3 regions of the Clostridium oceanicum genome follow, and region 3 is predicted to be linked to each of the others. Evidence: predicted binding sites of a transcription regulator. Region 3 holds the regulator's gene; each other region holds the start of a gene.

Region 1 (5,477 bases), on a different contig from region 3:
TCCAAGTGAACATAACACTGTAATTATTGTAGATACATACATATTAGCAAGTGGAGATCTTGTTCCATCTTCTTTTACTTCAAAGAACTCTTGGAATATATATCTTCCTATTCTAGTTGCAGTATCTAAACTTGTTAAAGCAAATGCTGAGAAAGACAATATTACAAATACTTTACCAACTTCAAGTGGTAATCCAAAACTATTCATAAAAGTTGCTGTTCCACTAGCAAATATAGCCGCTGGTGTTCCTTCTGCTTTCATTACATATCCAACAGAAATTAATGCTATAATAGCAACTATACCTTCTATAAGCATTGAACCATATCCTATTAATTGAGCATCTTTTTCAGAGTTTAATTGTTTAGATGAAGTTCCTGAACTTACAAGTGAATGGAAACCTGATACAGCACCGCAAGCAACAGTAACAAATAAGAATGGGAATAAGGTTTGCCCTTTAACATTAAAAGATGTTACTGGAGCTAACTTCATTGTAGGATGAAGTACTAATATACCTATAAATGATCCTATAAGCATTGCATAAAGTAAGAATGAACATAAATAATCTCTAGGCTGTAATAATAACCACACTGGCATAGTAGATGCTACTGTGATATATATTAATAATATTATTTGCCATTGAAGTTTACTTAATTTTAATACTGGGAATGTATATCCTAAGTATATACATAAGAAAAGTAAAGCAACGCCAAATACTGTAGCTATACTTAAAGGTGCATTTCTTCTATATACAAGAAATCCAAAAACCATAGCAAGTAATATAAAAAGTATTGATGCAGTTCCTGCTTGAGCTCCTACTAATACGTTTGGTTTTGAAGGATCAAAAGCAAATGTGGAAGCACATATATCCGTAAATGCAGCAACAACTAAAACTAAAGTAACCCATGCAAAAACATTAAATAATTTTTTACCCTTTTGTCCTATATTAGCATGAATAATTTCACCTATAGAATTTCCTCCATGTCTTATAGATGCAAATAATGATCCAAAATCATGAACTCCTCCTATAAATATACTACCAATTAAGATCCAAAGCATTACAGGCACCCAACCAAATATAGCTGCTTGTATTGGTCCTGCTATAGGTCCTGCCCCTGCTATCGATGAAAAGTGATGACCAAGTAATACCTTAGCATCTGCTGGACAATAATCCACGTTGTCAAACTTTGTATGTGCTGGAGTTTTTTTATTAACATCTACACCCCAGTGTTTGGCTAACCATCTGCCATAAGTTAGGTAAGCTATAAAAAATAAAATAATACCTGTTAAAAGTAAGACTAATGAGTTCAAAACAACCCCTCCTTAATTTTTATTAAAGTGTTTTTGATACACTTTTCTAACAATTTTACCTGCTTTATTAGTTACAACTTGCTCATTTGCTAGGTCTACTAGCACTAAACGGATGTCACACCACCCGTACCAATAAAATTTATAAGCTTTAGCAAATTTAAACTTTTTAACATAATTCTTCATTTTTTCATCTACGGGAGTTTTAGAAACTATAATTCCAGTTATATAAGAACTTTTATGATCTTTGTGAGGTACAACATATTCATCCTCTGCTTTTACAAGCATATTAGAAAACCTTTGCAAAAATTCTTCTGAAACAGATTCAACATCTTTAACAAAACAATATTCATTAGTTTCAAAAGAATCTATTATGTCTTTTTCTGTAATCATACTTCTTATATTAACAATTTTACATTTAGCAAATAAATCTAAGTTTTCTCTAGAAAAATTTAAATCTTTTTTAATTTGAAAATGTGTTTTATAAGAATTCTCTACTTTTTCAATGTAATCTTCTGGATTCATCATTTTATATACCCCCTGTTTTCTCTATAATAACACCGAGAAAAAATTTAGTCAATTTTCTGTAAAATCATTTTAATAATAAATTAGCTTTAAATTTAATACAATATTAAATTTAAAGCTAATTTATTATTAATTTTATTATTTTTTAAGGTTTTGAATTAAACATTTTACTAGTATTAATTTTTAGTTCATATTTTTTTAACAATTATTATTATAAATTGTTAAATATTGTATTATATCCACATATAATCTTTAATATAAGTATATATCTTCTAAAAATTCTTTTACTACTTTATCATATTCATGTCTATTTTTGCTATAAGATTGTGCATGATCAGCATTAATAGGCATATATATCTTCCTTATCCCCTTACTTTTTTTGTTATACATATCTACAGCCATACTACTAGGAACATATCCATCTTTTTTACCATGTATAAAAAGTATAGGAACCTTTGAATTCTTAACACTATTTATAGGAGATACTTCTTTAAAACTAATACCTGTTCTTATTTTACTAACTATCCTAGCTAAAATTAAAAAAGGAAATACAGGAAGTTTAAGATCTTCCTTTAATCTTACCTTTAATATTTCTTCCATATCAGAATATCCACAGTCTTCTATACAGAATTTAACTCTTTTATCTATATCTAAATTTTGAAGCACAATAGATGCTCCCATTGATTCTCCAAAAGTACCTACAATAGAATCTTCTCCATTTTTTTCATAAATCCAATCTGTCCAAGCTTTTAAATCATGCTTTTCATAATATCCAAAAGTAGTATTAGTTCCTCCACTTCTCCCATGATTTCTATGTTCATATAATAATATATTAAAACCTCTATTAATAAATAAATCCATATACTTAACAGAGTTATATAATGTACATTTAATACCATGACATATTATTATTGTCTTAAAAGATTTTTCTTTTGCTGGAATATATAATCCATATAACTCATATCCATAGGGGGACTTTATTTTTATTTCCTCTTTTTTTAAATTATTAAAATCTTTTTCAATTATTCTTCCACACTGAACTTCTTTATCATATGTTTCTTTTATAGTTCTAGTATTAGGATATAATACTATATTAGAAAATTTAAAACCAATATAACCACAAATTATTACAATTATAATAAAAATAAAAACAACACTAAACACAGTCTTTACCTCCAAGCAAAATACCTGAAGCAATAATGCCTCAGGTACATAAAATATATTATTAACATTAAAACAAAAATCAAATTATATTAACAAATGCTTTATTTTAACAATAAATTAAAATTATTTTTCTTTTTTATCTTTTTTTAATAAATCTCCTATAGCTGCTATACTTCCTAAAGATGATAAAGTTTCATTAGGTAATATAAGCTTATTTGCAGGATTATTTGCCATTTCTTTTAATGCTTCTACTTGTTTTAAAGCTATTACTGTTTCATCAGTACCAGATTCTATTATAGATCTATTAACTTTATCTATAGCTTTAGAATCTGCTTCTGCTATTTTTTCTATAGCCTTAGCTTTACCTTCTGCTTCTAAAAGTTGAGATTCTCTAAGTCCTTCTGCTCTTCTTATATTAGCTTCTTTTTCCGCTTCAGCTTGTAATATTTTAGATTGTTTTTGTCCTTCTGCTCTTGCAATTTGAGATTGTTTTTCTCCCTCAGCTTGAAGTATTGCAGCTCTCTTATCTCTTTCTGCTTTCATTTGTTTTTCCATAGCATCTTGTATTTCTCTTGGTGGATTTATATTTTTTATTTCTACAGATAATATTTTTATTCCGTAATCATCTGTTATCTCATCTATTTGTTCAAGTAATTTAGCATTAATTCTATCTCTACCAGATAATACTTCATCTAAAGACATATTACCCACTATATTTCTCATATTAGTTATAGTTGAATACACTATACCTGATTTATAATCTTCTATATTATAAGTTGCATCTTTAGAATTCATTATTCTATAAAATATAACATTATCTATTGATATATTAACATTATCCTCTGTAATAACACCCTGTGGTTCAATATCTAATATTTGTTGTTTTTTAGATATTTTCTTTCTAACAAAATCAACAAAAGGTATTATAAAATGCCATCCTGCTTCTAAAGTTCTATGATATTTACCAAGCCTCTCAATTACATAAACATATCCTGTATTTACTATTTTTATGGAAAATATTAAACTAACTATAATTAGTACAAATAAAACTATTAAAATTATATTCATTTATATCACTCCTTAACTTTTTCTATTATAAGCCTGTTCCTTTTTACATCTATAATTTTAACTTTATCCCCCTTCTTTATCATCTCCCCCTTATTATTTACATACCAATAGATTCCTCTAAATTTTATATACTCTTTTTCATCCACATCTTTGTCTATTGTAAAAATTTTACCTATATACTTTTTTTCTGTAACTTCTATATTTTCTACATTATTTAGTATCAATTTTTTTACTAAAGGATATCCTACTATAAGCAAAACTATACTAACAATAGCAAATAATATACACTGAGTTATAAAAGATAAACCTAACACTTGAGCTATCAAAGCAATTATAGCTCCTATAGTAAACCATATAAACATAAACGAACTAGTTTGTAAATCGACTATTAATGCTATTGTACCTATTACAATCCAAAAGATATTAATATAAATAGGATTTTTAACAAGTAAATCTAATCCATTTTCCATCTATAACTCCTCACCTTTAAATATTATTATTAGTTATCTGTCATTATATTACTACAATTATACACTATTAATATAATTGAATATAGTTTTTAGTATATATTAAGTCGTATTCAAATAAATAACTAGTCAGTATGTTAGTTTATTTTGTGAACTACTTCTTCCTTGAAACCTACTAATAGCAGAGCTATTAGCAGAACTCAAGTCATTGTATTTCACAAAATATCCGTCGCATCTTTGACTTATTATTTATTTTTATATGCCTAAAGAAAATTTAAATCGAAATTATTTTACTAAAAGCTTTTCTCTTTTTTATAATAACTATATTTATTTAATCTAATATATTTTTATTATAAATCTATAGACTTTATTTAAACTGTAAATAATCTTAAGATAACATTAATAAAATAGATATTTTTATTAATTAATGAAATTTTTTCTTAATGTATTTTAAACTATATACAATTATATTGTGCAACTACATATAACTATATTTATTGACAATAAATTTCTAATACATGATAATAATATTGTTAAAATAAACAACTAATTTAAAATGGAGGAAAATTTAATGGAAAGCAACCAATATTATATAAGAGTATCTGCTGCATGTCCTTTAACTAACATTGCAGACATAGATTTTAATTTAAAAAATATAAAAATATGCATAGATAAAGCTATAAATAATAAATCAAAAGCTATAGTTTTTCCTGAATTATGTATAACTTCATATACTTGTGGAGAATTATTTAATCAAAATTTACTAATAGAGAAATCTATTGAAGGTATAAAATCAATATGTGATTATTCTATAAATAAAGACATATTAATTTCTGTAGGAGCTCCACTTACATATAATAGTTCTTTATACAATTGTGCTTTTGTTATATTTAATGGGAAAGTTTTAGGAATAGTACCAAAAAGTTATCTTCCAAATTACACAGAATT
Region 2 (5,477 bases), on a different contig from region 3:
TGTAGTTATTGTGATACAAAATGGGCAAATGACAAATCCGCAGAATATGAAGTTATGACTTCAAATCAAATATATGATTTTATAAAAGAAACAAAAGTAAAAAATGTTACATTAACAGGGGGAGAACCATTACTTCAAAAAGGAATAGATGATCTTTTAAAATTGTTATCTAGTGATGAAAATTTAAGTCTAGAAATAGAGACAAATGGAAGTGTTAATTTAAAGGAGTTTAAAAGCATAAAGGATTCTATTAAGTTTACTATGGATTATAAATTGCCTTCTAGTAATATGGAAGACAAAATGGATTTGTCAAACTTTGATTATTTAAATAGGAATGATGTAGTCAAATTTGTAGTAGGTAGCATTGAGGATTTAGATAAAACTAAAAAAATAATAGATAAGTATAATTTGACTTTTAAAACTAATGTTTATATAAGTCCTGTTTTTGAAAAAATAGAGTTAAATAAAATCGTAGATTACATGAAAGACAATAACATGAATAAAGTTAAATTTCAAATACAAATTCATAAAATAATATGGTCTAAAGATAAAAGGGGTGTGTAAAATGAATAGAGAAAAAGCAATAGTAGTATTTAGTGGAGGACAAGATAGTACAACTTGTTTGTTTTGGGCTAAAAAAAGATTTAAGGAAGTTATAGCAGTATCTTTTAATTATAATCAAAAACATAAGTTAGAACTTGAATGTGCAAAGGAAATATGTAAAAAATATAATGTAGAGCACCATATTTTAGATTTAGGATTATTAAATCAATTAGCTCCTAATTCTTTAACTAGAGTTGATATTAAAGTTGACAAAGATAGTCCTAAAGATTCACTTCCTAATTCTTTTGTTGATGGAAGGAATATGTTGTTTTTAACTTTTGTGGGAGTATTTGCAAAGCAAAGAGGAATAAATAATATTATAACTGGTGTATCTCAAAGTGATTTTAGTGGGTATCCTGATTGTAGAGATGTTTTTATAAGATCTCTTAATACAACATTAGACTTAGCTATGGATTATGAATTTGTTATACATACTCCTCTTATGTGGATAGATAAAGCAGAAACATGGAAATTAGCTTACGATTTAGGTGTTTTAGATGTAGTAAAAAAAGAAACATTAACATGTTATAACGGAATAAAAGGAGATGGATGCAGAGAATGTCCAGCTTGTAAACTTAGAAATAGAGGATATAAAATTTTTGAAGAAAAGTATTTAAAATAGCTATGTTGTATTGTGATTTTAATATTTGATTTAAAATGTTAGATTTTAATATAAAATAAATTTATATAGATATTTGTTTTTGATATAAATATATAAAGTAATAACCTCACAATTTAAATTAATTGTGAGGTTTTATGAGTAGTAGAGTATTTATATAAATGAAAATACATTAGCAAGGATAAGGTTTATTTATTTAAATTTTTATAATAGTTACCAAGTTTATCGGCAGTTAAAATAGCTGCAGATACATCTTCAGGACTAACTTCAAATGGCATGTTGTGAATAGTTTCACCTTCTGCACAAGAAGCTTTAGAAACTTCTAAAAGATCCTTTTCTTTTAGTTCAGTAATACCCATGTCTTTTAAAGTAGTAGGAAGTCCCATATTTAAGCAGAAGTTTATAACTTCTTCGATTTCTTCTAAAGGACTATTTTCAAGAACTAATTGAACTATTGTTCCAAAGGCTACTTTTTCGCCATGATATAAATTATGACATTCTTCAAGAATTGTAAATCCATTATGTATTGCATGAGCAGCTGCAAGACCACAGCTTTCAAAGCCTATTCCACTTAAATAAGTATTTGCTTCTATAATATTTTCTAAAGCTTTAGTAGAAATTTTATTTTCTACAGAAAGTTTAGCTTTAAGCCCATCTTTAAGTAAAGTTTCATAGCAAAGTTTTGCTAAGGCAAAGGCAGCTTTAGTAGCAGTTCCACCAGCTATAGTTGAAGCTTTGGAATTTACACAAGCTCTTGCTTCAAAATATGTAGCTAAAGCATCACCCATACCAGCTATTAAAAGTCTTGCTGGAGCTTTAGATACTATTGAAGTATCTACAAGTACTACTTCAGGATTTTTAGGTAAAAGTAAATATTTATCGAAAGCACCCTTATCTGTGTATATAACTGATAGTGCGCTACAAGGAGCATCAGTAGATGCTATAGTTGGGATTATTACTACTGGGGTATTAGAGTAATAAGCTACAGCTTTTGCTGTATCAAATATTTTACCACCGCCAATACCTATGACAACATCACAATCGTTAGATTTTAGGCAATCTTTAAGACGGTCTATTTCAATTTGTGAACATTCTCCATTAAATGCTTCAAAAACTAATTTACAATTAGACTTTGAAAAACTTTTTTCAATTGTAGATTTAGTTCTTTTTATTCCATTACTACTAGCTATGATTAAGAACTTAGTACCAAGGGTTTTAACGCATTCATATAGATTGTTTAATTCATTATTACCTTGGATGTATTTATTAGGGGAAATAATAATTTGAGACATAAGATCAACTCCCTTATATTTGTAATGATTGTTAAAAAAATAACTATAACCAATTATAACACTAAAAAAATAATTTTAAAACTAAAAAAATTCATAAAGTTTAGAACTTTTATTAGTCTTAATAAGTGTGTTATTTATTTAGTATTTGTTAATGAAGATATAATTATAATGAAAAACTAGTAGAAATAAATTTATTTCTACTAGTTTTGTTATTAATCTACTTTAAATTGATTTACTTTATCTTTTAATTTTTCAGAAGAATCATCTGTATTAGAAGCCTGTTCTTGAACTTCTTTACTAGAAGCTAACATTTGTTCAGAAGATGCAGAAATTTCTTCTGCATATGCAGAGACTTCTTCTGCTACAGAAGATATATTTTCAATTTTTTCTATTATTGTTTCTTTAGATTCATTTACTTCACCAAAGAAAATGTGAGTTTTTTCTATAAGTGGTGCTACGTCTTCTACTGAAGAAACAATATTAGAAAAAGAATCTAAGGTATTATTTACTAAAGAAGTTTGGTTATCTAATAGTTCTTGAACATTTTTGTTTGTTTCTATAACTTCAGAACTTTCTTTAGATATTGATTTTATAAGATCAATAATTTCTTCAGATGAATTTCCTGATTGTTCAGCAAGTTTTCTTATTTCTTCAGCTACTACTGCAAATCCTTTACCATTTTCTCCAGCTCGTGCAGCTTCTATTGCGGCATTTAAAGCTAGAAGATTTGTTTGTTTTGCAATATTATTTATTGAATCGGATATATCATGAACTTTAGAAAAAGTATTTGTTAAATTAAAAGCTCTATCAGAAACAAGTTCAAAAGAAGATTTTATCTCATTTATAGAGGTATTAATTATATCTATTTTTTCTTTACCTTCTTCTACATATTTTTTAGTAGTTAAACTTTTTTCATTTACATTACTAATCATTTCTTTTACTGAATCCATTTTATCAGTAAAAGTTGAAAGTGAATTAGATACGGTCATAAGATCTTCTGCTTGGTGAGAAGAGCCTTCAGCAACTTCTTGGATAGCATTAGCAACTTCATTTGCAGAATTAGTCATTTCAGTTGCAGCATTAGAAAGAAAAGAAGCGCTTTTTTCAACTTCATTTGAAGTAGATTTTACAGATATAAAAGAATCTCTTAGATTTTTTAAAGTAGAGTTTAGTTTAGCGGTCATAATGCCAAGCTCATCTTTTCTTTTTACATTTGTTTTTACTGTTAAATCACCTTTAGAAATATTAGAAAGAGATTTAGAGATTTTATTAATAGGAGTAGAAAGATTTTTACTAAAAAGTAAAGAAAAAATTGTACAAGCTATAGAAACTATTATAAATATAGCTAACACTAACTTAAAGACCTTGGAGAATATAGCTGTGAGTTCAGATGTGGGAACAGTAGCAACAAATATCCAATTTAAATCTTTATTTTTAACATAACACATTAATTTTTTTTCACCATCAAAAGTATACTCAGAAGTTCCATTTGGTGAATTTAAAACTTCTTTACTTATATCAATCTTTAAAAAGGAATCTTTTAATAATTTATCAGAATCATTATGCATTAACATTTTCCCATTTTCATTTAAAACATATACATAACCAGTGTTGCATATTTTTATAGGATTGATACATTTTTTTGATAGTTTGTTTAAGGAGATATCTATAAGAACAGATGCTTCAATATTATTTGCTTTGTCCAATATAGGAATGGCTAAAGTAAATATAGAATCTTTTGAAGAAGTGCTCTTTTCACCTTTAGATATAGATATCTTTTTTGTTTGTGTCATCTTATTTATATAGTCAGCGTTTAAAATTTTATTTTCACTATTTCCTTTTGTATCTATCAAAATCTTATTGGACTTGTCCAATAATTTTATATTATTATATTCACTTAATATATTTATTTTATTCGAAAAATAATTTTTTGCTTCTAGTTTGGATTTTTCATCAGATTTATTAGAATTTACATTTTTAACATAGTTTATAACTCGTTTATTTAATATTATATCTTCACTGGACTTATTTATTGTAGAAATAGTATTGTAAATAGTTTTTTCAGCTAAATTGGTTTGATTTTCTAAAATAATTTTTCCGTTATCAAAAGCTTTATTTCTTAGAAATACTAGTGTTATAAAACCTGCTAGTAGTATGGGGATAAGAGATATAGATAAAAATAAACTTAAAAATTTTGACTTTAGTTTCATAAAATCCCCTCCTTGTTGTTAATGGGGCAATAGTGTGATAAAATTTATAATTGTATATAAGCTATAAATTTTAGTTAATTTTACACTAAATATAATACTATATAGTATATTTTATGAAATAGTAGGTATATAGGTGAAAAATATTTGAACTTAAGTTTTTTAATTTGTTAAGGAGGGGTTTTTTATGAAGAAAGTTGAAAGCTTTCAATTAGATCATAGAAAAGTTAAGGCACCATTTGTTAGAAAATGCTGTACACTAGAAGGATCAAAAGGAGATAAGGTTTCAAAATATGATTTAAGATTTATGCAACCTAATAAAGAAGCTATTCCTACAGCAGCATTACATGGAATTGAACATCTTCTTGCAGGATTCTTAAGAGAGCATATAGATGGAATAATAGATATATCCCCTATGGGATGCAGAACAGGGTTTTATTTATCTGTATGGGGAGAAAAAGATACAAAAGAGATCAGAGATGGATTAGAAGCTGCATTAAAACAGGTATTAGAAGCTAAAGAAATTCCAGCAGCTAATGATCTTCAATGTGGAAATTATAGAGATTTATCTTTATTTGGAGCTAAAGAATATGCTAAATATGTTTTAGACAAAGGTTTTAGCTTAAAAATATATGGTGAAGAATAAAAAGAAGATAAGTTTTTATTAAATATAAAATTTATTAAATTAAATAAATTAAATAAATTAAATAAATAGCCAGTGACAGGATAGTATATTTTGAAAAACAATTGATTGTT
Region 3 (5,477 bases):
GAGCTATTTCAAATGATTATAATACTTGGGTTATCTACCCCATATAAAGATGCTTTAAGATTAGAACAAATTATAGCGTTACCTATGATTATTATTAATTCTATTGGAGTAGGTATATTTATAAATATAATAAAAAATACTAAAAAACAATATGAATTAAATGAATTAGCTAAAGAAGCATCAAAAGCTGAAATAAAAGCTTTAAGAGCTCAAATCCACCCTCACTTCTTATTTAACGCATTAAATACTATAGCTTCTTTTTGTAGAATTAATCCATCAAAAGCTAGAGAACTTATATTGAATCTTTCAAATTATTTCAGACAGACATTAAATAGGCAAGAAGATTTTATAGGATTAAAAGATGAAATAGAATTTTTGAAATCATATTTAGCTATAGAAAAGGCAAGATTTGAAGAGAGACTAAGAATACATATAGACATAGAAGATAATATGATGAATATAAAAATGCCTGTTTTTATATTACAACCTTTAATAGAGAATTCTATAAAACATGGAATATTAGAAAAAGAATCTGGTGGAGATGTTTTTATACGTGTGTTAGATAGGAAAGAAAAGGTTTTATTTGAAGTAGAGGACAATGGAGTAGGTATGACTAAAGAAAGATTGATGTTTGTTTTGAAAAATTGGCCAGGAATAGGGTTATCAAATGTTAATAAAAGGCTAAAACTATTATATGGAGAAGAATGTGAATTTCAAATAAGTAGCAGAGTAAATAAAGGTACTATTATAAAATTCACTATACCTAAGGAGGTGTTTTAATGGATAAAATAGGTGTTATTATAGCAGAAGATGAAAAGCCAGCTGTGGAAGAACTTAAATTTATATTGTCTAGATATGATTTCATAAATATAATTGATACAGCAAATAATGGGAAAAAAGCTTATGATATGACAATAGAGTATGATCCACAGGTAGTTTTTTTAGATATAAATATGCCTTTAGAAAATGGATTGGATGTTTCAAGAAAAATAAAAAAATATAATAAAGATATAGAAATAATATTTATAACTGCATATGAAGAATATGCTGTTAATGCTTTTGAAGTAGAAGCTTTAGATTATATTCTTAAGCCCTTTGATGATAAAAGAATAGATATGACTATAAATAGATTAAAAGAAAAAATAGAAAGTAAAAATCAATCTATAGAAAAAGTACCAGAAGTTTTAAATGAAATATTGTATAAATTAGAAAAAGAGAAAGAAGCCTTTAAAAAAATACCCTGTGAACATAATGGAAAAATAATATTAATAGATACAAATGATATATTTTATTGTTATACAATGGGGGATAAAACTTATGTTAAGACTAATTGTGAAGAATATATTACTCATAATACTTTAAAGGAAATAGAAAGTAAGACTGATTTTTTTAGAACTCATAGAAGTTATATAGTTAATATTGATAATATAATGGAATTATATTCATGGTTTAATGGGACTTATAAGATAATAATGAAAAATAATGAAAGATCAGAAATACCTATAAGTAGGAATAATGTAAAAAAGATAAAGAAAGTTCTTCATATATAATTTTGAAGCAATTTAAGGGGAAGAGAAATATTTTAAATTTTAATATTTATGCTACTAATATATATAAGTAGGTAGGTTTACAATTTTTATTATAAAAAAGTAATGTGAATTTAGATTTTGTATAATGAAAATACTATTAATATTATAGAAATTAATAATATTAATAGTATTTTTATATGCTTTAAAAAATAATTTTTTACATATATTCTTCCCATTTTGAATAAGATTCTTCTAATAAATTTTGTTTTTCTAATATTTCTTTATTTATTTTTTCACTTTTATCAGGATTTGAATATACTTCTTCTAAGCAAAGCTGCTGTTGTAAACTTTCTATATCACTTTCTAAATTTTCTATATCACTTTCTAAATTTTTGATTTTTAATTTTTTTTCTTTTTCTTGTTTTTTTAGTTCTCTTTTCTTTTTCTTTTCATGCTGAATTTGAGTTTTAGTTTTTCTACAAGAAGAGTCATCTTCTATTGTTTCACATTCAAATCTATTAGGATTATTTTTTTTATGAATGTAGTAATCGTAATTACCTAAAAATTGATTTATACCATCTATATTTAATTCATATATTTTATTTATAACTTTATTTAAAAAATATCTATCATGAGATATTACAAGTACTGTACCGTTATAGTTTAATATAGCAGATTCAAGAGCTTCACGAGACATAATATCTAAATGATTAGTAGGTTCATCTAATAATAGAAAATTAGATTTTGATAACATAAGTTTTAGTAGATTTATTTTACATTTTTCTCCACCGCTTAAAGAGTGTATTTTTTTAAATACATCATCTCCAGTGAAAAGAAAAGCTGCTAGAGCATTTCTGATTTCTGTTGTAGTCATTTTAGGGAAAGAATCCCATACTTCGTCTATAATAGTTTTATTTTCATCTAAGTCAGATTGTTCTTGGTCATAATACCCTATAAATACATTTTTACCAACAACTTTTATTCCAGAGTCTTTAGGTAAATTATCCATAATTATCTTAAAAAGAGTTGTTTTACCTCTACCGTTTTCACCGATTAAAGCGATTTTTTCACTTCTTTTAATATCAATATCTATATTTTCAAATAATAATTTTTCTCCATATCTTTTAGAAAGATTTTCTATATGCAGTACATCATTTCCGCTTCTAATTTGAGTTTCGAATTTAAGATTTACAGAGTCTGGTTCTTTATCTGGAGAATCTAGTTTTTCCATTTTATCTAAACTCTTTTGTCTGCTTTCAGCAGCTTTTACACTTTTTTCTCTATTAAAAGATTTATATTTTTCAATTATTTTTTCTTGTCTTTTAATTTCTGCTTGTTGAATATTATAAGCTTTTAATTCAGCTTCATATTCTTTTTTTCTAAGTTCTATGAATTTAGAATAGTTTCCATTATAAGTATGCAAATGCTTATTTATAATCTCAAAAGTTGTATTTGTAGTTTTATCAAGGAAATATCTATCGTGAGATATTACTAATACAGTTCCTCTATAGGCAGTTATATATTCTTCAAGCCAACTTATAGCATCTAAGTCTAGATGATTGGTAGGTTCATCTAAAAGTAGCACATCAGGATTTCTTAATAGTAGTTTACATAAAGCAACTCTAGTTTTTTGACCACCACTTAGTATACTTATTTTTTTATCAAAATCTTTTTCTGAAAAGCCAAGACCTGTTAAAACACGATTTATTTCTCCTTTATAAGTATAACCACCTCTATTTACATATAAATCTGTATATGTTGTATAATCTTTTATTATTTTTTCATGATAATCTTTTTTAGATTCATCATAAGGTTCATTCATTAAATTTTCTAGTTCAGATATTTTATTTTCAAGCTTAATTAATTTATTAAATACTGTTAAAGTTTCTTCATATATAGAATTATTAGAGTCTAAAGATAAATGCTGAGCTAGATATCCTACAGTTTTACTTTTGTCTAGAAAAATTTCACCACTATCTTGAGTCATATTATTTGTTAATATTTTAAATAGAGTGGATTTACCAGCTCCATTTGGACCTATAAGACCAACTTTATCTCCTTCATTTATATTAAAACTTATTTTATCTAAAATTAAATCAATACCAAACATTTTAGTTAAATTTTTACAGCTTAATATTATCATCAGTTTCACCTTCCTTAACAAATATTATTTTACTATGGAATAGAAGTATTGTGTAGTATTAAACTTTTATATTTGATTTTTTTGATATAAATAATATAATATATAAGTAAGGTATTTTGAAGTATTAATGTATAATTATAAAATATATGGTACAATATATATAAGAGAAACTGTAAAGGATGATATTAAGGGGTGTAGTAATGGAAAAGAAAAAGAATATTTCAATGGCAGTTATCAGAAGGTTACCTAAATATCATAGATATTTACAAGAGCTTTTAAACAATGATGTGGATAGAATATCATCAAAAGAGCTTAGTGAAAAAATTGGTTTTACAGCATCACAAATAAGACAAGATTTAAATTGCTTTGGCGATTTTGGCCAACAAGGATACGGATATAATGTTAGCGAATTATATCGTCAAATAAGTAATATATTAGGATTGTCAGATTCATATAATATTGTGATAATTGGAGCAGGTAACATAGGACAGGCGTTAGCTAACTATACTAGATTTGAAAAGTTAGGATTTAATTTAAAGGCTTTATTTGATGCAAATCCTAAACTTACAGGACTTAAGATAAGAGAAATAGAGATACATGATATTGATTATTTATCAGAATACCTACAAGAAAATTCTATAGACATAGGAATAATAAGTGTTCCTAGTACAAATGCACAAAAAGTATGTGACATTTTTGTTAAAAATGGAGTAAAAGGTATTTGGAACTTTGCACCAGTTGATTTATCGGTACCGGATAACGTTGTAGTGGAAAACGTACACTTAAGCGATAGTTTATTAACATTAACTTGTTTAATAAATAAAAACTAAAAAGTATATCTTAGTTCTTTATCGTTATAGTATTAACAATTGAAAAAACTTAAAAAAACTCTCTTTAATAATTTAAAGGGAGTTTTTTGCATATTACTATGGAATATTTTAAAATATTATGAAATATATCTAGAAAATACAAAATATAAATAATTTTTAAAAAATTTTTCGTATTTTGTGTTATAATTTAATTGTTATAAAATTATTTTATTCACGGGGGAATAAGGGTATGTACAAAATTTTAGAAAAACAAGAAGTCGCTCCTAACATATATCTTATGAAGATAGAAGCTGTTAGAGTAGCAAAAGCTGCAAAACCAGGACAATTTATAATTGTAAAAATGGATGAAAAAGGAGAAAGAATACCGCTAACTATTTGTGACTATGACAAAGAAGAAGGATCAGTTACTATAGTATTCCAAACATTAGGTGCATCTACAAATAAGATGGCTACATATAATGTTGGAGATTATTTTGCGGATTTTGTTGGACCACTAGGACAACCTTCTGAATTTGTTCATGAAGATCTTGAAGAATTAAAGAAGAAAAAAATTATTTTCATCGCAGGAGGAGTTGGTACTGCACCAGTTTATCCTCAAGTAAAATGGTTAGATGAGCATGGTATAAAAGCCGATGTAATTATAGGATGTAAGTCTAAAGAAAACTTAATATTAGAAGATGAAATGAAAAAAGTATCCGGTAATGTATATGTTGCAACTGATGATGGATCATATGGATACAAAGGTTTAGTAACAAATTTATTAGAAGATTTAATACAAAAAGAAAATAAGAAATATGATGAAGTTATCTCTATAGGACCTATGATCATGATGAAATTTGTAACTAAGCTTACAAAAAAATATGATATAAAAACAGTAGTTAGTTTAAATACATTAATGGTAGATGGTACAGGAATGTGTGGAGCATGCAGAGTTACTGTTGGTGGAGAAACTAAATTTGCTTGTGTTGATGGCCC

What was found. Region 3 encodes Rex, which represses fermentation and respiration genes when NADH is low (regulators of the CRP and FNR family bind a similar motif). Its sites were predicted from a motif close to ATTGTTAANNNNTTAACAAT; they were not measured.
Region 1: the regulator Rex is predicted to act here: its motif matches at 2,017-2,036, upstream of ABDZ71_RS09120 (DUF8052 family protein).
Region 2: the regulator Rex is predicted to act here: its motif matches at 2,542-2,561, upstream of ABDZ71_RS17620 (glycerol dehydrogenase).

The regions. Positions count from the first base shown of each region.
Region 1 covers NZ_BAAACG010000008.1:656,042-661,518, forward strand. Annotated here, with positions in the region: gene ABDZ71_RS09115 (carbon starvation CstA family protein) at 1-1,308, opposite strand, end outside; gene ABDZ71_RS09120 (DUF8052 family protein) at 1,321-1,833, opposite strand; gene ABDZ71_RS09125 (alpha/beta hydrolase) at 2,083-2,994, opposite strand; gene ABDZ71_RS09130 (SPFH domain-containing protein) at 3,118-4,062, opposite strand; gene ABDZ71_RS09135 (NfeD family protein) at 4,068-4,532, opposite strand; gene ABDZ71_RS09140 (NAD(+) synthase) at 5,101-5,477, shown strand, end outside.
Region 2 covers NZ_BAAACG010000019.1:243,766-249,242, reverse strand. Annotated here, with positions in the region: gene queE (putative 7-carboxy-7-deazaguanine synthase QueE) at 1-564, shown strand, start outside; gene queC (7-cyano-7-deazaguanine synthase QueC) at 566-1,225, shown strand; gene ABDZ71_RS17620 (glycerol dehydrogenase) at 1,411-2,514, opposite strand; gene ABDZ71_RS17615 (methyl-accepting chemotaxis protein) at 2,727-4,724, opposite strand; gene ABDZ71_RS17610 (S-ribosylhomocysteine lyase) at 4,909-5,367, shown strand.
Region 3 covers NZ_BAAACG010000003.1:58,680-64,156, reverse strand. Annotated here, with positions in the region: gene ABDZ71_RS02060 (LytS/YhcK type 5TM receptor domain-containing protein) at 1-780, shown strand, start outside; gene ABDZ71_RS02055 (LytR/AlgR family response regulator transcription factor) at 780-1,550, shown strand; gene abc-f (ribosomal protection-like ABC-F family protein) at 1,747-3,672, opposite strand; gene ABDZ71_RS02045 (redox-sensing transcriptional repressor Rex) at 3,873-4,502, shown strand; gene ABDZ71_RS02040 (sulfide/dihydroorotate dehydrogenase-like FAD/NAD-binding protein) at 4,732-5,477, shown strand, end outside.